3 regions of the Proteocatella sp. QWL-06 genome follow, and region 1 is predicted to be linked to each of the others. Evidence: riboswitches for the same ligand, from Rfam matches in the RefSeq annotation. Region 1 holds a riboswitch; each other region holds the start of a gene.
The links. A riboswitch is a leader RNA that binds a small molecule or an ion and turns the genes downstream of it on or off. The one in region 1 is predicted to bind cyclic di-GMP.
Positions count from the first base shown of each region.

Region 2: it holds a riboswitch for cyclic di-GMP, as region 1 does, so the genes downstream of both, AC4PGZ_RS09365 (SdrD B-like domain-containing protein) here and AC4PGZ_RS00305 (transglutaminase domain-containing protein) in region 1, are expected to answer to the same signal.
Region 3: it holds a riboswitch for cyclic di-GMP, as region 1 does, so the genes downstream of both, AC4PGZ_RS09390 (hypothetical protein) here and AC4PGZ_RS00305 (transglutaminase domain-containing protein) in region 1, are expected to answer to the same signal.

Region 1 covers NZ_CM178755.1:53,087-60,563, forward strand. Annotated here, with positions in the region: gene AC4PGZ_RS00290 (sirohydrochlorin chelatase) at 1-135, shown strand, start outside; gene cbiT (precorrin-6Y C5,15-methyltransferase (decarboxylating) subunit CbiT) at 137-1,495, shown strand; gene AC4PGZ_RS00300 (precorrin-8X methylmutase) at 1,515-2,159, shown strand; cyclic di-GMP riboswitch class I at 2,274-2,356, shown strand; gene AC4PGZ_RS00305 (transglutaminase domain-containing protein) at 2,454-3,290, shown strand; gene AC4PGZ_RS00310 (acyl-CoA dehydratase activase) at 3,476-4,249, shown strand; gene AC4PGZ_RS00315 (HAD family hydrolase) at 4,431-5,123, shown strand; gene AC4PGZ_RS00320 (IS6 family transposase) at 5,388-6,842, opposite strand; gene AC4PGZ_RS00325 (putative bifunctional diguanylate cyclase/phosphodiesterase) at 7,024-7,477, shown strand, end outside.
Region 2 covers NZ_CM178755.1:1,954,680-1,962,156, reverse strand. Annotated here, with positions in the region: gene AC4PGZ_RS09375 (DUF5305 family protein) at 158-1,249, shown strand; gene AC4PGZ_RS09370 (hypothetical protein) at 1,281-2,255, shown strand; cyclic di-GMP riboswitch class II at 2,474-2,560, shown strand; cyclic di-GMP riboswitch class II at 2,569-2,654, shown strand; gene AC4PGZ_RS09365 (SdrD B-like domain-containing protein) at 2,682-5,207, shown strand; gene srtB (class B sortase) at 5,352-6,167, opposite strand; gene AC4PGZ_RS09355 (IS6 family transposase) at 6,348-7,477, shown strand, end outside.
Region 3 covers NZ_CM178755.1:1,962,336-1,969,812, forward strand. Annotated here, with positions in the region: gene AC4PGZ_RS09380 (SipW-dependent-type signal peptide-containing protein) at 1-609, opposite strand, end outside; gene AC4PGZ_RS09385 (signal peptidase I) at 679-1,866, opposite strand; gene AC4PGZ_RS09390 (hypothetical protein) at 1,863-2,747, opposite strand; cyclic di-GMP riboswitch class I at 2,800-2,924, opposite strand; gene epsC (serine O-acetyltransferase EpsC) at 3,036-3,563, opposite strand; gene scfA (six-cysteine ranthipeptide SCIFF) at 3,730-3,870, opposite strand; gene AC4PGZ_RS09405 (aminotransferase class I/II-fold pyridoxal phosphate-dependent enzyme) at 4,055-5,488, shown strand; gene nhaC (Na+/H+ antiporter NhaC) at 5,701-7,158, shown strand; gene hpf (ribosome hibernation-promoting factor, HPF/YfiA family) at 7,395-7,477, opposite strand, start outside.

The DNA.
Region 1 (7,477 bases):
CAGGAAGATATCCCGGCTGAGATAGAAAAATTCCTTGAAGGAAAGGGCGACATAAAGGTGGAGATGGCGGACACTCTTGGGGCAGATCCAAGGCTGGCTGAGATAGTGAGCGAGAGAATCGCGCAGATATATTAATATGAAGACGGTAAGGATAACAGGCATCGGCATGGGCACTGAGGAGTCTCTCACAAAAGAGGCTTCTCAGGCGATTGCCGGTGCTCAGGAGATAATACTGACGGACACCCTGGCAAGGAGGCTGGATTTGAGCCTTGACACGACTCTGAACCCAGGGGCCGTGATCACGCTCTGCAAGGTATCTGAGGTCGCTGAGAGGATAATAGAGAGCAGTGCAGATAACATTGCGGTGCCGGTTTCGGGCGACGTTGGTTTCTTCAGCCTCTCGAGGACCGTGGCAAAAGGCCTTCAGAAGCTGAAAGCGGAAGCACAGGCCTGCCGGTCTTCGGCGGTGGGAGCGGAAACCGGGCCTGGCGGCTATGACGCGCGCCATGACATAAAGCTCGAGTATATTAACGGAATCAGCAGCATGGCATACTTCTTCGCTAAGATTGGCAGGAGCTATGATGATGTCAGGATAGCGAGTGCCCACGGCAGGAGCACGAGCATGGTCGCGCTCGCAAGCTACACCAAGAAGGTATTCGCGCTTACGGGCGGAGAGCAGAAGGTGAACAGCATATGCAGAGAGCTTGCAGAAGCAGGCCTTGGATACGTTACCGTGACGGTCGGCGAAAATCTTGGCAGCGAGGATGAGAGACTTGTGTCCGGAAGCGCTGCGGAGATAGCGGAGATTGAATTTGAGAATCTCGCGGTCATGCTTATCGAAAACCCTCATTCGGCAGATTCATCCCAGATGCTCAGGGACAGCGACTTTGAGAGGGCGAAGGTGCCTATGACCAAGGAAGAAATCCGCTGGATATCTGTGGCAAAGCTCGGCATAAGGCCTTCGGACACGGTGTATGACATAGGCGCAGGCACCGGCTCGGTTACGATCGAGATGGCAAGAAAGGCCTGCGAGTCCAGGGTATATGCTATAGAGAGAAATCCCGAGGCCATAGAGCTAATCAGGAAGAACATGGCAGCAACCGGAAGCTATAACATAGAGCTATCTGAAGGCAGGGCGCCTGAGGGTATGGAGTCGTGGCCGGAGCCGGACAGGGTATTCATAGGCGGAAGCAGCGGCAATCTGAGGCAGATACTGGAGACAATCATATCGAGGAGCACGAGGGGCTTCAGGCTGGTGATTAACACGGTGACGCTCGAGACGCTTACGGAGGCATTCACGGTGCTCGGCGAGCTGGGATTTGAAAATGCTGAGTATCTCAGCATATCTGCGGCAAAATCGCAGAAGATGGGAAGCTACAACATGATGATAGGCGCCAATCCCGTGTATATAATAACGGCAGATTATTGCGGCGCCGCGGGCGCAGGCAGCACTGCCGGGAATGCTGCGGGAGGCAGCAGTGCAGCCGGGCATTAATAAGGAGAGGGAGCAATATATGAAGATAGATATAATAAAGCCGGATGAGATAGAGGCAAAGAGCTTTGAGATAATAAGCTCTATAATTGAGGAGAATTATCCGGATGCTGTGATAGCTCCGGAGCATGAGAGCATCGTAAAGAGAGTAATCCATACCTCTGCCGATTTTGAATATCTGGACAGCCTCGTGATATCTCCGGGCGCTGTAAGCAGGGCAAAAGAGGCGCTCAAAAATGGAGCAGTGATAGTGACTGACACCAATATGGCAAAGGCGGGCATAAACAAGACTCATCTCGCAAAGCTTGGTGGAGAGGTATGCTGCTACATCGCTGACGAGGATGTGGCAAAAGAGGCGAAGGAAAGAGGCGTGACGAGAGCAATAGTATCTATGGAGAAAGCAGCAAAGCTCGGACGTCCGCTGATATTCGCCATAGGAAATGCCCCTACCGCGCTCATCGTGCTCGACCAGATGATCAAGGAAGGAAGGCTAAAGCCGGAGCTCATAATCGGAGTGCCCGTGGGATTCGTGAACGTGGTGGAATCCAAGGAGCTCATAATGGAATCAGGAGCTGAATATATCGTGGCAAGAGGAAGAAAAGGCGGAAGCAACGTTGCGGCGGCAATCTGCAATGCGCTCATATATTCACTGGTTGAAAGAGAATAAAGGCAAGTTTGCCACATAAAAAACAGAAAATTTAATGCACTAAAACAAAAAATATGGTATTATGTATGTAACAACGGTGATAATACGCAAGGAAATATATATAATGCTACTTTTCAGCGATAATAGCAAACCACCCGAAAGGATGGGACGCAAAGCTAAAGGGCCTAAGTACTCAGTACAGGCAGCCAGCTACCGAAGGAGAAGTTTTTTTGTTGGGAAAAATTTTTCGGGTATTTTTCGGGAATATATTGTTGATAGTAGTCTACTGATTGAAAAACAGGAGAAAAAACTACTATGAGAAAATATTCTTATAACATAACTAAAAAAATAAGCTCGCTTGTCATGGCTTCAATGTTCATCTTATCGAGCACAGCAGTTTCTTTCGCAGATGTGAGAGATTCAAAGCTTGAGTATCTTAGACAGCTTAACACAGAATTCAGAAGAAACATCGACAGCGTGGATACTCTGGATTCCAATTCAGGAAGCAGATGGCAGATGCAGGTAGACGCAGACCTCGTGAAAGACAGAAAAGAAGCTACAAGATTCCTTCAGGGAGTATATTCAGTGGTTCCCTTCTTCAACTCCATGAGCATAAAGAGCTCAGGCGGAAACTATTCTATAAACCTTCAGAACATGAGCTCATATGATCACTCTGTAGTCGTAGACGTAGCAAAGCAGTGGACGGCGGAGATAATCAAGGACGGCATGACAGATACTCAGAAGCTCAGAGCGATACACGACAAGATAATAAATGAGACAGTATACGATGCATCTTCAGGAAACAATGCACATTCACCGGCAGGAGTAGCAGTAGACAACAGAGCGGTATGTGACGGATATTCAAGAATGTTCACGATAATGGCGACGCTGGTTGAGATACCAGTCGTACAGGTTACCTCAAACGTGATGAACCATGCATTCAACCTCGTATATATAGATGGAGAATGGCTGCTCGTGGATGCGACATATGACGATCCTGTAACTTCAAACGGAAAACAGGTTCTAAAGCATGATTACTTCCTCGTAGGACCGACAGATTCAAAGAAACACAAGTTTGACAGCGCGCAGAACGGACTTACGCTCGAAGACTATATAAAGATAGGAAACTACATCTACCAGGATGTAATATAAGAAAGCTCAGGCGATGTCATTCAGACGTCGCCTTTTTAATGCCGCAGACTTGTCTGAGTGCGCATCACCGTGATAGAAAAAATCTATAGTGACGATAGACGAATATTATAAATAGAGCCTGCCTCACAGAGCCGTTAATGTAGTAAAATAGTATGTGTATGGATATTTGAAATGGAGAGGGTATAATGTACAGAGTAGGTATAGATATAGGTTCTACATCGGCAAAGGTAGTTGCCATGGACAGGGAAAACAAGATAGTATACAAGAAGGTGATGCCTACGGGGTGGAGCTCGCTCGAAACGGCTGAGATCATTCAGGATGACCTTGAGAAAAGCGGCATATCAAGCGGAGGCAGGACCGTCGTGGCTACAGGCTACGGCAGGATATCCGTTCCCTATGCTGACAGGACAGTGACGGAGATAACATGTCATGCGGCAGGCGCGGCATATTTTTTTGATACCAGAGAGGCTACCGTCATAGACATCGGGGGACAGGACACGAAGATAATAACCCTTAAGGATGGGAATGTAGCAGATTTCATAATGAACGACAAGTGCTCTGCGGGAACAGGGAGATTTCTCGAGATAATGGCAAACACGCTTGGAATGAAGCTGGATGAGATGTGCGAGCTCGCAAGAGAAGGAAGCGGAGTCAGTATAAGCTCGATGTGCACGGTTTTTGCTGAATCAGAGGTCATAAGCCTCATAGGGGCGGGAAGACCGAAGAAGGATATTGCCTTTGGGGTAGTGGATTCCATAGGAAACAAGGTCAAGTCTCTGTGCAGCAGGCATTCAACAGGCGCTGGAAAGGTATATCTCACGGGAGGGCTGTGCGAGAACAGCTACATGATAGAGATGCTGAGCAGAAAGCTCGAGGCAGAGGTGATCAGCAGTCCGATGGGAAGGTATGCAGGAGCCGCAGGAGCTGCAATAATGGCAGGAAAAAAAGCAAGAAGATAGTCAGAAGGATATAAGAATAATGATGAGAGTCGGCGAGCGTTCGCCGGCTTTTTCAATTCATGGAAAAATAAGTTCGCTGAACAGTGAAAATCGGTCCTTAAGACACGAAAAAAGTTGAAAAATGAAGGGAAAGATAGTATCATGGAGTGTAAGGTGTTAAAATGAAGAAGGAGAAATGAAAATGGATAAAAGCAGGATTCTGCCACAGGATAAAAAGTACATATTTTTTGATCTGGACGGTACTCTCACAGACCCGTTTTACGGGATAACAAGGAGCGTTCAGTATGCGCTGAATCATTTCGGAGTCAAGGTCGATGACCTCAGGGAGCTGAGCAGGTTCATAGGGCCTCCGCTTACGGATTCATTCATGGAATACTACGGACTGAGCAAGGAACAGGCGGCAGAGGCAGTTGAAAAGTACAGGGAGAGATTCTCGGACACAGGCATATTTGAGAACGAGATATATGACGGGATTAAGGAGCTCCTTGGGGAACTGAAAAGCCAGGGAAGAGAGCTCTACATTGCGACCTCAAAGCCTGAGGTATTTGCACAGAGGATAGCCGAGCATTTTGAAATAGAGGAGTATTTCACTCAGATCACAGGCAGCCTGCTTGACGGGACCAGGGTCGACAAGGCGGAGGTCATAGCCCACCTTATAGAGACCGCAGGAATAGGAGACAGAGAGCTTGTCATAATGACCGGGGACAGGATGCATGATATAGTAGGAGCGAGGAAAAATAAAATAGAGAGCATAGGGGTTTCATATGGCTATGGAGGCACGCAGGAGCTAGAAGGCGCGGGCGCTACCTATGTCACAGAGACTGTGGAGGGGCTAAGATCCATGCTTACAGGAAAGAGTCTTCAGCAGGGGTAGAAGCACAAAAATCATGAGGTAGTGTAAAGTTCGTTATGAAAAAGCGATTTAAAAGGATTGCCAGATTTTGTATCCGATCTTTAAAATATAATGATGTGCGAAGCACCTGAATTCGGTTTTTTTTGCACAACAAAAGGATCTTAACCACCCTTGAATTTTCAAAAAATAATGCTGTTTCTCTTTTGTGTGGGATTGGATTTTTAGTTTAGCATCATTTTTCTCAATTTCAAGGGCAAGCCAAAATCAATGTATTGATTTTGATGGTCAACTGGCTTGATTCTCTTTGGCTTCTTCCTGCATTTTCAGTATGCTTTGTTGCCCAAGGTAGATTAGCAGCTGCCATTTTCCGGGCATGTTTTCTGCTTTATCAAGCATTTCGTGTGTATTTAATACCTGATTGTTAAATCTGGAGTGTCTTCTCAGAAAGTTGTAGTAGGCTACCCACAGTGACACGGAGTAATTTGCTCCTTCAAAATTGTCGTAGCCGCAGGTGCATCTGTATGTTTCTTTGAAGGTTCTGTTTAATCTCTCTACTACTTGCTTGTATGGTCTGTATTCTTTTGATACTGCATCATCGTTTGCAAGCCCAATGACCTGTGTGATGTCAAATTCCAGGGGGTTTTCCTGAAGGGAAAACTGCTGTGCGGCGAGTGGATAGGCACTGTACCCGTCTGCTATGAACTTGAAGTTGTCTGTTACTTTGTGGATTCCTCTGAAGGCTTTTCTCATGGCCAGTATGCATGGGCCTACGCTTCTGCTTGCTGATACCTGGTAGCCTATCACTGATTTTGAAGCGGCATCCATGATAAACCAGATGTATCCTTTGATGCCTCGTACTTTTATGTAGGTTTCATCGGCGATAAATGTTTCTGATTTTTCGTAAGGGTAGCTATCTATGAATGGCTTGATTAAAAGCGCAGCTGTTCTGCAGTAGTTGGATACCATTGTGTGGGAGATCCTTATTCCGTAAAGATCTTCAAGGGCCTGGGCTGTTTTTCGTAATGAGAGTCCAAGATTAACATGAAATGTAAGGCACAGGGACATGATATGTGCGTTTTGTTTTCTAAACTTCAGTGAGGATGAGTTCTTTGGAAGGGATTTTAAATCCATCTCAAAGAAATCTACGGTGAATTCCCGGTAGATGTAATGGAGTTTGTATTTGTATTTTTCTTTTTTATCTAGGTTTTCCGGATCTACTTTTTTCAGGTTGTTGAGATAGTACTTGCACTTTTGATTGGTGCATTTATGTATGCTAAAAAAGGTCCTGTCTCTTTTAGGGACAAGGCTGTGACTGCAATGAGGGCATTTGAGTTTTAATGGTTTGGTAACTCTTTTTCCGGTGGAAAATGTCTGGCTGCATATCTTGCACTGGTACTGGCCGTTGTCTCCGTTGTTATCGTAAATATAGTGATGCGGAGCATTGCATACTGGACATGATATTTCTTCTGGTATGGTTCTTCCGTTCCTGCGCTGAACTGGTTTTATCTTCTTCTGATATTTCGATTCGTAGTATGACAGAAGAAACTGCCAGTCCTGTTTGATGAATGGCTGGATTATTGGAAGTTGGTCTGTCTTGAATTTTTGATATTTTGGTGAGTGGGTATCGTCATGCGCCCACTGACCTAATGGAATATATTTTGAAATAAATAGTACTAAAAATCGAATTTGTTGATTTTGGTATTGAATTACATGTAGTAAATGAGTTATAATTTGAGACATAACAATGGCACCCTTGCCTTTCTGTTTTATTTGTTGTGTTGGAACTCAAATTATATCAGAAAATGGGGGGTCATTGTTTTTTTATTTAAAAAAACAGTGAAAACCTTTGAATATATAGCAATATTAAATAAAATAGGGGTGTAAAACTTTACACTACCAATCATGAATCGGGAGAACATATATGGAAAATAATTTGTGGATAGCAGGTTATTCAGCTCTTGTCACGGGGATAATCACTTTAATGGTTCCGGGGACAGTTATGATGAAGCACAGAGCAAGAAATGCCGTTGAAAAGGCCACGTACTACGATGATCTCTGCAGCATAAAGAACCATAAGGGCTTTATGAAGGATGCCGGGCAGCTGCTCAGTGACAGGACGGGGCAGATGGCATTCGCGTACATAGATATTGACAATTTCAGGATGATAAATTCCGTATACAGCTTCCAATATGGAAATGAAGTTCTCGTGAGGCTTTCGGAGGCCATAAGGGAGGTTTTCGGAGAAGACGCTCTCATAGGAAGGTTTTCGGGTGATGCCTTTGGAGTCCTGTGCCACTGCAGGAGCTGCGAGGACATAACAGGAAGGATACATGAGCTTCAGGCTAAGGTTAACCAGAAATGCCATGAGGGAAAGG
Region 2 (7,477 bases), 810 kb from region 1:
GTAATTAGATCAGTACAACCCACATTTGCATTTACTATATAGATGGGCCTGCAAAGTGCAGGGCACCGCAAATAGATTTATTTTCGGAATCTCCGATTATAAATCTATTTGTACATAAAATGGCAATGCCTTTGATGGGAATCTGGGGAGGATTCAGATGAAAACTCATAATAAATCAGGGATAAGGCGGGCTGTACTTGTCATTGCCGGAGTAGTGGCAGCCTCTGCGGGCATCTTCCTGGCAGTCTCAGAGCTAAGAAATTCTGAAAAGATAAGCAGCGAGATACCGGTAGCAGACTACAGATCTGAGATAAATATAAGCTATAATGTCATACCAAAGTCAAATATGCTTTACAGCGAGGAATCGCTTGAAGAGGGACTCACATATATAACTGAATTTGTAAATGCAGTGGATTCTAATTTTGAATACTGGGTTTCTGGAGACTCTACTATGAGCGTAAGCGGATATTATACGGTGAACGTTATATTTGCAGGCTATGTAGAGTCTGACGGAAATGGAGCGAATGTATGGAGTAAGAAGAAGGAGATAGTACCCAAAACTGAATTTAAACTTAATACAGAGGGAGATGTGCTCAACCAGAGAGTCAGGATGAACATAAATGATTACAACAGCTTTGCAAGGACAGTAATTGAGGCCAGCAATATTAAGGTTCCGGTAAATGCTACCGTGACTATGTCAGGAGAAGCTGTGATCAAGAATTCAAAGGGAGAGACCAGAGAGCCTATTGCAGCTTCCCTTGTTATTCCACTGGACAAATCATATTTCAATATAGAGAAAAAGGGAGCAGAAGCCAGGGAAGGCAGCATATTTATAACCGAAGAGGTGGATGCGCCTCTGAATATGATTAAAACAGCAATTTCAGCAGTACTGATACTTGCAGGAATAATGATTACAGCCTGGGCGATTATGTCAAAGCCGCCATGTGCTGAGGAAATGAAATGCAGGGATGTCAAAAAGATGCTTTCCAGCTATGGAAGCAGAGCCGCGGGTGTGAGCAGGATATCGATCGAAAAGATGGACAGCATATATGACATCAAGGAGATGGAGGACATAGTGAAGGTCGCAGATGAGCTTGGAAAGCCTATACTTTATGAATACAGGGAGGACGTTAAGGAAATAGAATACTTCTGCGTGATAGACGGAAGCACCATGTACAGATATAACATAGATTTGAGAGAAAGTGATAGTAAAAATGCAAATGTGAGGTATGCAAGAGTAGAGATATGAAAAATGAAAACCTTTAGAAAGGAGGTTGTTCATGAAAAAATTCAAGGGGATTTTTGGAATACTGGTCATGATCACAGGAATCCTCGGTACGGGATACGCTTATTGGATGGACAGTCTTCAGGTATATGCAACAGTATCCACAGGAACATTTGATGTGCAGTACTGCGAAGAACACACAGAAGGGGACACGGATGGAGTTTCAGTCCTTGAAGTAGATATAGATGAAGGCATTGCTGACATAAGGATAGACAAGATAGCTCCCGGATGCGAGCTGAGCGCAACGCTTTGCTTTAAAAACGAAGGCAGTGTAAATGCGATCCTTAATCAGATAAGAATAGATAGCCTCGAGTATGATGATGAATGTGACGTCGTTGAGTACAGAGCCGAAATAGGAGAAAATATTATAAGTGGCAACAATCTTGCGCTTTTTGAGGAAGAAGCAGAGAAGCTCTTGGACATGCTGAAACTGAGTACAGGTGAATGCAAGAGCATAATAATAACTGCGTTCATACCATATGATGAAGAGCAGTATCAGAAGGGTCAGGACAAGAGCTGCAAATTTGAGATAATATTTGACTGGAGGCAGGATATTTCTGTTAACGGAAGCTCATCAGGAACTACAGTGACAGAGCCTCAGGTAACAAATCCTCCAGTGGCAGAACCACCTGCAACAAATCCACCTGCAACTGAGACAGCGGTAGTTAAGCCTTCTGAGCCAGGGCTTCCTCAGATAGATGCACCGGCAGTCGTAGAGCCTGAAATCGTGAAACCGGTAAAAGATAAGGACAGGGTTAATGGAACAGATGGAGAAAAATTCAGCAAGGCAGTATTTTCAGGAGGAGGGGCTTCTTCTGGCGGAGGAGGCGCAGCCATAGTGAATTCACAGTACAGATTCGAGTTTAAGGATCTTAAGCATCTTCTGACATATCTGAAGAAACATTTTGGGATAGAGTATGCAGCGCAGATTGCAGCAAGAAATGAAAGATACAGCAGGTATATCAGCTGAAAAAGGAATACAGGGATTTCATTCAATGTGAAGTCCCTTTTTTTACGCCCCCATCTATGTCTAAAATCTTACTTTAATGCCACAATGCTAATAGCTTTATATCACATGGCAGAGGGTATATTAATGTAAACAGAAAATATTACTGAGAGGAGGATGAGGCTTATAGTATTAGATTGAGGCATTTATAAAAACCTTTGTCTAAGCTTATTGTTAACTAAGTTTAGAAAGGAAGCTGAGAAGCGTATCCGTATAATCTGGGCACTTAAGGATATGTGGAGCCAGTAGTGCAACCGACCTTTCTCTATACTCTATCGTTTTGAGAGGAAGCTGTGAAGTGCATTTTGAATCTGGGCACCTTGGAAATGCACGGAGCTAGTGGTGCAACCGACCTTTTTAAATCAATAGTTTAAAAAGGGGATAATGAAGATGAGAGAAACTAAGAGAAGGAAAAGACTGTTATCGCTATTTACGACGGTAATTCTTATCACCTCAAGTGCGTGGACATCATTCGCGTATGCAGAAGGTGAAGATACTATCCAGGACGTTCAGAACGAGATCGTTCAGGAACTTTCTTCTGAGCCCCAGTTAATCCCGGTTGAAGAAACTGAGGAAATCATTCCGCAGGAAGATGTTGAGCAGGATGTGGGCGAAGAACAGATAGTGGAAGAAGAACAAGTAGTTGAAGAAGAACAATTAGTTGAAGAAGAACAATTAGTTGAAGAAGAACAAGTAGTTGAAGAAGAAGCTGTAACCGAACAGGCCCCAGCAATGGCAGCTATGATGGTTTCTAAGCCACCGGCACCTAAAAAAGAAAAAGAAATTACGGTTGAAAAGATTTGGAAAGACCAGGACGGAAAGATTGTAAAAAATTATTATATGTATGAGAATTTCCCAGATGGTGTAAAAGACCTTCCTCAGGTAACCGTAGGCATATTTGACGGTAAAACCAGAGTTGGAACCATAACCTTAAAAAAGGCAAATCAATGGAAATATACATTCAAGAAACTGGATGGATCAAAGAATTACACGCTTAAAGAAGATCCAATCAAAGACCTTCCTGCTGGGTATATTCTTGACTCTGAGAATTCACGCGAATTCACAGGCGGATGTGACAATGACATGCCACAAAAATCCGGATATAAACCTGGCGATATCGTGAAATGCAGCTATGAATTAATAAACAAGCTTGTTCCAGTAAGGGATATCGAAGTAACGAAGGTATGGAAGGATGAGCATGGTCAGATAATAACTGATACAGACGAACTTCCAGAAGTAAGCGTAAAAATCGATTTTACTGACGAAACAGTAGAAGACATTACTCTTAAGCTCAATGAGGATAATGACTGGACAGACAAAGCCAACAATATTTTAGAATCACTTAAGTACGAGATCAAAGAAGAAGCTGTTACAGGTCTTCCTGAAGGATTTGAGATCAAGAATATAGACATCCATCCTGAAATGGAAAAAACACGTTGCATAGAAAAGGATATCAAGTGCATGTGGACGGTTACAAACACAATTGGAGAAGAAGATGAATTTGAAGGCAGAATAAGAGGTTTCAAATTCAACGACCTTGATAAGGATGGATTACGTGATGAAAACGAACCTGGACTAGAAGGCGTAACAATCTATCTTTATAACGTAAATCCTTCAGAAGAAGAGGTTCAGCCAGCAGCAACTGCAGTTACAGATGAAAACGGAGCATTCTCATTCGCAGTAGCAGCAGCAGGAACCTATTATATGAAGGAAAAACTCCCAGAAGGATGGGTTCAGTCAGCTCCTGCAAACAACCTTTTCATGGTAACTCTTACAGAAGAAGATTATCTGTATCCAGAGGATTTTGAAGGCGCAACAGCATATCTATTTGGTAACTATAAGCCTGATATTGAAGGCAGAATCAGAGGCTTCAAATTTAATGACCTTGACATGGATGGATTCCGTGATGAAAACGAACCTGGACTCGAAGGCGTAACAATTTATCTTTATAACGTTAACCCATCAGAAGAAGCAGTTCAGCCAGCAGCAACTACAGTTACAGATGAAAACGGAGAGTTCTCATTCATGGTAGAAACAGAAGGAACCTATTATATGAAGGAAAAACTTCCTGAGGGATGGGTTCAGTCATTACCACTTACTAATCTCGTATCTATAGCTCTTACTGAAGAAGATTATATGTATCCAGAGGATTTTGAAGGCGCATCATTATATCTATTTGGTAACTATCAGCCTGATATAGCTGCTGCAACAATTGAAGGATACAAATTCAATGACTCTGACAGAGATGGCGTATGGGATGAAGTTGAATCAGGTCTTCAGGGATGGACAATAACATTATGGAAATACCTTGGTGACATGGATGAAAGCGGAACTCTCACAGTAGCAGACGTTCAGAACATGAAAACAGAAGTTACTGACGCAAATGGATACTACAAATTCACAGAGCTTGAGGACGAAGCAACTTATTATATTTCTGAAAACATTGGATCAATGCCTTACTGGTATCAGACATATCCAGTAACAGGACCAGAGCTTTCAGGAACAGGAAGAATGCATGTTATAGTTGAAGTTGGAGACGGTGACGTATTCAAAGACGTAAACTTTGGTAACTACTACTTCAGACCTGACGATGGCGGCGGCGATGATGATGACGATGACGGTGATGACGGTGGAACAACAGGCGGCGGAGGCGGCGGTGGAACTACTGTAAGGATAACTCCTGGTGGAGGAACTGAAGAGCCTATAGTAATCGAAGCATTTGGCCCTGAAGAAGAAGTAATAGTAAGTCTACCAGTATTCTCTGCAGAAGAACCTGAAGAAGTTGTTTTAGCACAGACAGTAATGTCAGCTGATCCAGACGAAAATCCACAGACATCAGATGCAGGAATAGCAATGCAGATGCAGATGCTTGGACTTTCATTGGCAGCAATGTATGTATTAAAAAGAAAAATTTAATGATGATTATGATTGGAAAATTATTTAAATGGATAATTCTATAACTGAAAAATATCAGGCTCCTCTGATTTTTATGAGGGGTCTGATATTTTGTTTTGCTTTTGTTTTGCTTATATAATTTGCTTGCATAAATTATATAAGCAATTAGAACTCGGTTATTGAGGTAAGCACTGCGTGGAGTGCAATCCTGGCATCCTGGAAGGAATAGCTGCAGGTCGAGAGTGTCAGTATTCGGCTTCTTTCGCTCAGAGGGACATCGGATTCAATCAGGGATTTGTTTCTGAATTCCCGGAGCTTTTCCTCAAACAGGTCGCTGTCAAGCTCAGGAGAGCGGTAGTCATAGTCTTTCTGGGTTTCATATATTGAAAAAACAGTATATTCAAGGATCCGGTCATCAAGCGTTATTATGATACTTCTGTTATCCTTATAGAAATCTTCATTCATGAAAAGCGATACATCATAGAACATTGAGCCGTCTCTCATGTTATGTCCGTATATGACCGTATTCTGGTCATCGAAGTCGGGAGAATTCCTGTAATCCGCGAATATGCTTCCCGTTATGTTATACTGACGGCTGAAGGTGCGCCTGAGATAGTAAGAATTAGTGTCTGACTGCATCACCGGATAATCTACCGAAGTCCCTGGAATTTCGATCCAGGCTATGGTATCGGGATTTTTTTCCTGCAGATCCTTAAGCATCTGAGGCTTTTCTGAAGTTTTGAAATCCCTGACTTCAACAGATGGATCTTCGGGTGATGGCTGCGTTTCAGGCAGAGTCGAATCTGAAACAGCAAGCGGAGGGACAGGTTTTTCATCCTTAAGCTCTTCCATCATCATTCTTGCGCTGTATCTGCTGTAGACGTTCATAGCTATGTTGACGGAAAGGAAAACCGCAATGATAAGGAATATGAAAAACAGCAGACGGAACAGAAATACATGCTTTGGATGTGTAGTTTTCATAAAACGCCTCCTCCTGAAATCAAGGTAGTGTAAAGTTTTACACCCCTATTTTATTTAATATTGCTGTATATTCAAAGGTTTTCACTGTTTTTTAAATAAAAAAACAATGACCCCCCATTTTCTGATATAATTTGAGTTCCAACACAACAAATAAAACAGAAAGGCAAGGGTGCCATTGTTATGTCTCAAATTATAACTCATTTACTACATGTAATTCAATACCAAAATCAACAAATTCGATTTTTAGTACTATTTATTTCAAAATATATTCCATTAGGTAAGTGGGCGCATGACGATACCCACTCACCAAAATATCAAAAATTCAAGACAGACCAACTTCCAATAATCCAGCCATTCATCAAACAGGACTGGCAGTTTCTTCTGTCATACTACGAATCGAAATATCAGAAGAAGATAAAACCAGTTCAGCGCAGGAACGGAAGAACCATACCAGAAGAAATATCATGTCCAGTATGCAATGCTCCGCATCACTATATTTACGATAACAACGGAGACAACGGCCAGTACCAGTGCAAGATATGCAGCCAGACATTTTCCACCGGAAAAAGAGTTACCAAACCATTAAAACTCAAATGCCCTCATTGCAGTCACAGCCTTGTCCCTAAAAGAGACAGGACCTTTTTTAGCATACATAAATGCACCAATCAAAAGTGCAAGTACTATCTCAACAACCTGAAAAAAGTAGATCCGGAAAACCTAGATAAAAAAGAAAAATACAAATACAAACTCCATTACATCTACCGGGAATTCACCGTAGATTTCTTTGAGATGGATTTAAAATCCCTTCCAAAGAACTCATCCTCACTGAAGTTTAGAAAACAAAACGCACATATCATGTCCCTGTGCCTTACATTTCATGTTAATCTTGGACTCTCATTACGAAAAACAGCCCAGGCCCTTGAAGATCTTTACGGAATAAGGATCTCCCACACAATGGTATCCAACTACTGCAGAACAGCTGCGCTTTTAATCAAGCCATTCATAGATAGCTACCCTTACGAAAAATCAGAAACATTTATCGCCGATGAAACCTACATAAAAGTACGAGGCATCAAAGGATACATCTGGTTTATCATGGATGCCGCTTCAAAATCAGTGATAGGCTACCAGGTATCAGCAAGCAGAAGCGTAGGCCCATGCATACTGGCCATGAGAAAAGCCTTCAGAGGAATCCACAAAGTAACAGACAACTTCAAGTTCATAGCAGACGGGTACAGTGCCTATCCACTCGCCGCACAGCAGTTTTCCCTTCAGGAAAACCCCCTGGAATTTGACATCACACAGGTCAT
Region 3 (7,477 bases), 800 kb from region 1:
AGCAGTTCTCATCATTGTTCTTGGGCATCCTTCATTACAATCTCCCTGTTTCCATTTGAAGATAAGGTCGTAATTACATTCTTTATCCATTCCGCCCTGGCATTCATTAAGATTTTTCATGAATGGCATAAGCTGAACTGACATCATATGATACTCTTTTAATCCTCTTGGATAAGCATGGTCAAACAATCTTTCGATTACATCATCAATTTGATATACTGAATCTACCTTCCATAGATACCAGTGACCATTCATTCCTACCCAGTAATCCACTTCTCTTGCGCAGTCATTAGCACATCTTGACATGTCTACTGTAACATCCTCCAGATATGCACGGTTAGATCCTCTGTTTATAAATGGAATGTTGAACCATGCCCAGCTACCTGGTACAAGCTCGCCAGTGTTTATAGAAACTCTGTCGCCATATGGTCCAGATGCTTTTGCTTCAGTACAGTAATCCATTACTCCAACATGGCCAAAGTCCACGTCAAATGATCCAGTCTTAACAGTCGCTTCAACTTTTAGGGTATCGCACCAGTATGCGTATCCTGTTCCTAGTATACCGATTGATAGAATAAGTATACCTAATATGCTCTTCATCTTTCTCATCGTATTTTCCTCCCAAATATTTTACAATCACATTTAAATACATCTGATCATTTCATTGGGGTAAAGAGTCTAAAATTCAACCTCGGTGTCCAGAATCTGATTTCCACTCTTGAGAAGAAGAGTCGGCCACCCAATTTTTGGGATCACCCTTACAAGCTTGCCTCTCAGATCTTCTACCCCCACAGGCACTGAATCTGTGCCCGAGTTGTTATCTCCTTTAGTGGTTATCTGCATCGCCTCCTCATCAGACTTATCAATGGCCGTTATCCTGTGTGTGATGAGTATGTCAGACCGCTTGAACTGTATGACATCTCCAACACTAAGCTGCTCCGCCTGGTCCATATCCGATATCTTTCTCAGTATTACCACATCCCCGGGCTGTATAACCGGAATCATGCTTCCGGTAGCAACAGCTGATGGATACACTGGAAAAACACCTGCTACAAACCATATGAACGCAACTGATATAGCCATCGCCAGCACCCAGAGCATAACATTTTCATCATTGTCCTTACACTGCTTGATTACTTTTGTAAGCCTGAGATACTGATTGTTGAAAAAAACTGTGAACACTACTGGTATCCCAAATCCTATGCTGGCCTTGGCAAGCCAGTTGAGATCCGGAAGTATCGGTACAAGGTAGGTAATCCCCCTCGTAAGCGATATATATATGATGGAAGCCCAGGGGCCCCCAAAATATACAAGGGTTGTCGCAAGTATGTTCTCTCCGAGCTGTGGAAGCAGAACCTCGGAAATGAAGATCACTCCCGTCTTGAAATCCTTTATCTCTGTCCACGAAAAGAGTGATACTGAAATCAGCGTCATGAACAATATAACTGCTGCGGCTGTCAGCTTCGTATGCTCTGTAAAGGATCTCAGGATATAGTCTCTGACGAATTCTCTCCCAACTACGGCAGAGAATACGAAGAGATTGAGAAGTATCCCCCTGAGCGTGAACTGGTATGGTGATTTCCCAAACCCAAGCAGGTATCCTGCTATGATGTTTATAATCACATAGGCCGTCGCCATGTTCATTGCCCATATATAGATCTTTCTGCGGTGCTGAAGCTTTCCATGGTTTCTTCCCTGAGGAAGGCTCCTTGTAGCAATTATCGCTGTCATGATCCATAGCGGAACAGTTAGCATGTTTGCACTGAAATTGTCATTTATTACAGTGTTTTCAGCTGCATATATCATTGTGCTCATAATGACCAGTACTGCCGCTGATGCTCTTATCCTGTTGGATATCTTCATCATGAAGTCATCCCCTCAGGTGCAGCCTCTTCAGGTGCTGAATCCGGCGTATCGCCATTTTCTGCTGGTGCAGCTTCTGCTGGTGCCGCTTCCGCTGGCGATTCTTCTACTTTTGGTGCTTCTGCCGGCTCTGTCACTGCTTCAGGCGCAGGTGCCTCTGGCTCTGGTACTTCCGGCTCGACTGGTGCAGGAATATCAGGAACTGGCTGCGCCGGCTCTTCAGGAAGTGGCTGTGCGGGTTCTTCTGGAACCGGCTCAGATGGTACTTCCGGAATCGGCTGCGATGGTACTTCCGGAATTGGCTGTGCTGCTGCCTGTGCTTCAAGAGCTGTAAGGTATGCGAGATATCTTTCGGCCTGAAGCTGCCTGTTCTCATCTACTGCCTCTATTTCTATAGAGTCTTTCCATGACTCGGTTTCAGAATATGCATATTCCAGCTCTATCTCTGTTTCAAAATATCCATATTCCTCTGCTTCTACGTGGACGTTCTTGAATTCCATAGTGAACTCCTGTTCCATTTCATCCGGTTCAAGTATAATGTCTTCAAATATTTCATCATCATATTCCATAAAAATTCGCTGCTGCGAAGAATCAGAAAAACTGTTATATAACGCTTTTGCATCCTTTATACTGAGCTTTACCGGCAAATCTCCTGTATTTTTCAGATAGAATGTCACTTTGAGTACCTTCTGATCGTAGTCATACTCGATCTTTCCGGACTCATCACTGACGACATCCATCTCAGCTACCGTAAGCACCGCTTTGCTCTCAAGGCTTTCCCCGAAATATGAATAACTTATGCCGAGAGTAGATATGCAGAGGCTGCTCGTGACAAGTAAAGCTCCAAGTTTCCAGGCTGTCCTTCCTGCTTTTGGATTTTTCATATGACACACCCCTTAAAAATCACGAAAATAAAAAGGCTGCAACCAGTAAATAAGTTGCAGCCGAACTATCATATCAGATATAAATATAGAATGATTAAACTTTTGTTGATATATGTACCTGACTTAGATTCCTAGCTTTGCGACGCCCCGTTTTCACGGAGTTTGCCCTTATATTCATAACAGCTTCAAAATCATTTCAATTTGATGTTAAGTCTTATATAACCAACATTATTTGTCTCAAACAATTGTTTTTATAGTCAGAATATTCAGTTTTCAAGGCTTAATTTGTTAAACCTTGGTTTTAACTACTTTTGCCGGTATTCCTACGGCTGTAGAATTTTCTGGAATGTCTTCAAGAACTACGGCATTTGCTCCAATCTTGCTGTTGCTCCCTATATATATCGGACCGAGCACCTTGGCTCCTGTGGATATCAATACATTATCCCCGAGCGTAGGATGACGTTTGCCCTTATCCTTGCCTGTACCCCCAAGCGTAACCTGGTGATATATGATGCAGTTGTCTCCGATTTCGGCGGTCTCTCCTATGACTACTCCCATTCCATGGTCGATGAAAAGATTTTTTCCAATTATTGCTCCAGGATGAATCTCGATTCCGGTAAAAAATCTTGCTACCTGAGATATGAACCTTGCAAGAAAATTGAGCCTTCTCTGGTAAAGAGCATGTGCAAGCCTGTGCACTATGATAGCATGCACTCCCGGATAATTTATAAGTACGCTGAGCCTTGATGTTGCAGCAGGATCCTGATCAAGATATACCTTCAGGAGTTCTCCCAGGCTTCCTCCGTTTGTTTTCATATATTGACACCTCCAGATAATAAACAGTATTTATATGATAAAACTAAATTTCATTTTAATCCATAGCATTTTGCTATGAATTAACTGTAAAAAAAATGTTGGTTTTCACCAACATTCAATTAAGTCCTACAGACAAATTTTCAGTTGTATAAATAATAATATTAAATTATCTTTCACATTCCTGATTTGCAACTGTACAAGAAGTCTTGCATGCTGACTGACATGAAGTCTGGCACTCGCCGCATCCTTTTTTCTCAGCATCCTTTTTAAGGTTGTTTGTTGTTAGTGTTCTGATGTGCTTTTTCATTTTATTTACCTCCAATATAAGATTACTTTTCTAATTATACTTCTTTACGGCACAAATTTCAAGTTTTATATTTGCTAATAATTGCATATGTCGGCGCGACAGATGATATAATATGTACATAAGAAAGCTGCAATTACATTTAGCGTTGATTTCAAATCATGAAAACAAATAGAAGGAGAATTTTATGAATCTTATCGATCTGCCTATACTCAAAGGACTGTCCGATTACAGGGATGAGAGAGTCCTGAGATTCCATATGCCGGGTCATTATGGAAGAGCGAGTTTCCCTGAGCTGGAATATCTTGCAGAGAATATGTATGAATTCGACGTGACCGAAGTGGACGGCACCGACAATCTTAATGATCCACAGGGCATCATACTTGATTCGCTGAGTCAGATAAGCAGGGCTTATGGCTCGAAGCAGTCATTCGTGCTCGTAAACGGGAGTACAAGCGGACTCCATATCGCCATAGACACCCTTGTCGACCAGGACTCCCACGTCATTGTCGCCAGAAACTGCCATAAAAGCGTCCACAGCATTCTGAGCAGAATGAATGTTAATGTCCATTATATATATCCTGAACTAGATCCAGTCTTTCATAATGACTCTCATATAGATTCTAAAAAACTGTTTAATATGATAGAAGATCTCAAAAAACGGGGAATAGATGACATATCGGCGGTAATACTTACCTGTCCGAACTATTTTGGCAGGAGCTTTCCTCTCAAAGGCATATCCGGCTATCTTGAATCTAAAAATATCTACCTTATAGTAGACGAGGCTCACGGCGCTCATTTTGAATTCAGCAGTGATCTTCCTGAAAGTGCGGTCTCACAGGGAGCTGCCATCTCAGTGCAGAGCGCTCACAAAACGCTTCCGGCGCTTACTCAGGTAAGCATGCTTCATCTTGGCCATAATTTTCCAGACTCCAGAATGGAGAGACTCAGAAAAAACATCAATTTCTATCAGACATCGAGTCCTTCCTATTTATTCATGGCATCCTGCGAAGCTGCCGTCTCCATAATGACCAGATACGGACCTGAAAGGCTTTCTGATCTGAAATCATGGATTGAAGAGTCAAAACAGGCTCTCTCTGAAAATCCTTATGTCAGGGTATATTCTGACTATGCTGCGGGCATGCCTCAGGATTTCTGCAAGATTGCCTTGAAAACCCCGATAAAAGGAGAGGTACTCTCTGCAATACTAAGGAAGAATTATCATATCCAGTGCGAGATGGCTGCAGGATTCAACATTCTTTTCATGGCAGGACTGACTCATACGAAATCCGACATATTAGCTCTGGCAGAAGCTGTTGAAGATTCTCTAAAAAATAACAATCACCTGTTTGACTATGCTTTTGAAGCAGATTTCATATCTCTCTATCCTGAAACAGAGAGCCTGAAAAACATTATTTTAAGTAATAATAAAACCGATGGTGACTTATTAATAATTACTAAAAATATTTCAAATCTCGATGATGACATCTCTGCTGAGGAAATAATCCCCTATCCCCCCGGAATACCGCTTTTGATGAAGTATGAAAAAATTAACAAAGATATGGTGAAAGCGCTCAAGTATCATGAATATTCAGAAATCAAATGCTACATCATTGTTTAAAACGTTTTCATAGTTTGTTTTTATCCTTGAAATTTTATTTGATAGCTGTTATAATCAATTTATGAATTTACAGGCATCTTTTAAATTCACTTGTTCACGTTAACCTTAACAGATTCGCTCTGGTTTTAATTTTTTGATAATTCTGTTTCGGTTACTGCCTGTATATCAGGCTCTAAATTTTTATTATAATTTCATATTTTGAGGAGGTTTATATGTCAAAAGAACCAAAAGTCAGGCAAAAAAGAGAAGCCAAACTCTGGGAAGCATTTCTGCCTATACTAGCACTTATCATTTTTCTTTACATTGGTCTTGTAATCTTTGGAGCTGATGCTCACATTCCACTTGTAATGGCTTCAGCCGTAGCTGTTTTCGTTGCGATATTCCAGCTTGGATACACATGGAGTGAGATTGAAGATGGAATCCTTAAGACTATCAACATGGGAATGCAGGCAATCATAATACTTATGATAGTAGGTATGCTTGTTGGAACATGGATTCAGGGTGGAGTTGTTCCTGCGATGATCTACTATGGACTTCAGATCCTTTCACCAAGTATATTCCTTATAGCTACAGTTCTTATCTGTTCAGTTGTATCTCTTGCAACAGGATCTTCATGGACTACTGCAAGTACTGTTGGTATAGCGCTTATCGGTATAGGACAGGGTATAGGTATACCAGCGCCGGTTGCTGCCGGAGCTATAATATCAGGTGCATACTTCGGAGATAAGATGTCACCTCTTTCTGATACTACAAACCTTGCACCTGCAATGGCCGGAGCTACACTTTTTGATCACGTTAAACACATGGTTTACACTACTGGTCCATCATACATAATTTCACTTATAGTTTTCGGTTTCATGGGAGCTAAGTATGCGGGACAGGAACTTGATTATGCAGCTATAAACGAACTTCTTGCTATACTTCAGGCAAACTTTAACATAAGCATGCTTATGCTTATACCTCCAGTAGCCGTTATACTTATGGTTGTATTCAAGGTTCCAGCTATACCTGGACTTATCGGAGGAGTTATACTTGGAGCATTCTTTGGTATGGCGTTCCAGGGCGTAAGCTTTGGTGATGTTCTAAGCTCATCAAATAACGGATATGAATTTGTTATGTCTGACGGAGCTTCTGCTGCCGAGATAATGATAGCTGAACTTCTTACTCGTGGTGGTATGCAGTCTATGATGTGGACAGTATCACTTATAATCTGTGCCCTTACATTCGGTGGAGTACTTGAATCTACAGGAATGCTTGGAATAGTTGCTGCAACGCTTCTTAAATTTGCAAAAGGAACTGGATCACTTGTTACTATAACAATATTCACTTCAATATTCATAAACATAATTGCAGCTGACCAGTATCTTTCAATAGTTGTTCCAGGACGTATGTACAAGGACGCTTATGCAGAAAGAGGACTTGCTCCTCGTAACCTTTCTCGTACGCTTGAGGACGGTGGTACTATAACTTCACCGCTTATCCCTTGGAATACATGTGGAGCCTTTATGTCGGGAGCTCTTGGAGTTCCTACAGTCGAGTATCTTCCATACTGCGTACTGAATATAGTGAACCCTCTGGTTTCTATAACGCTTGCATTCCTTGGTCTGTTCCAGCTTAAGATGACTGACGAAGAAAAAGCAGCCTATGAGGCATCAAAGATACATGTATAGAAATTAATCATATGATTTCAGGAGACAGTTCATCATGAACTGTCTCTTTTGTATTTGTACAAAGCAGCATAATGTGTTATAATTATATCAGTAATTTCTATTATTTAAGGATTTTACAAAAAGCCTCTTAATTATTATTTTTCTGATGCCTCAGACGTCATTGTATAATGTCTGAGGCATCAGTCATTGCATAAAAAAACCGGCGTTTTCGCCGGTTTTATGTTTTCGTTAATATTTTATACTTTAGGTTCGATCAATCCGTAATAGCCGTCTTTTCTTTTGTATACTACGGATATCTTGTCTGTCTCGTGATTGTGGA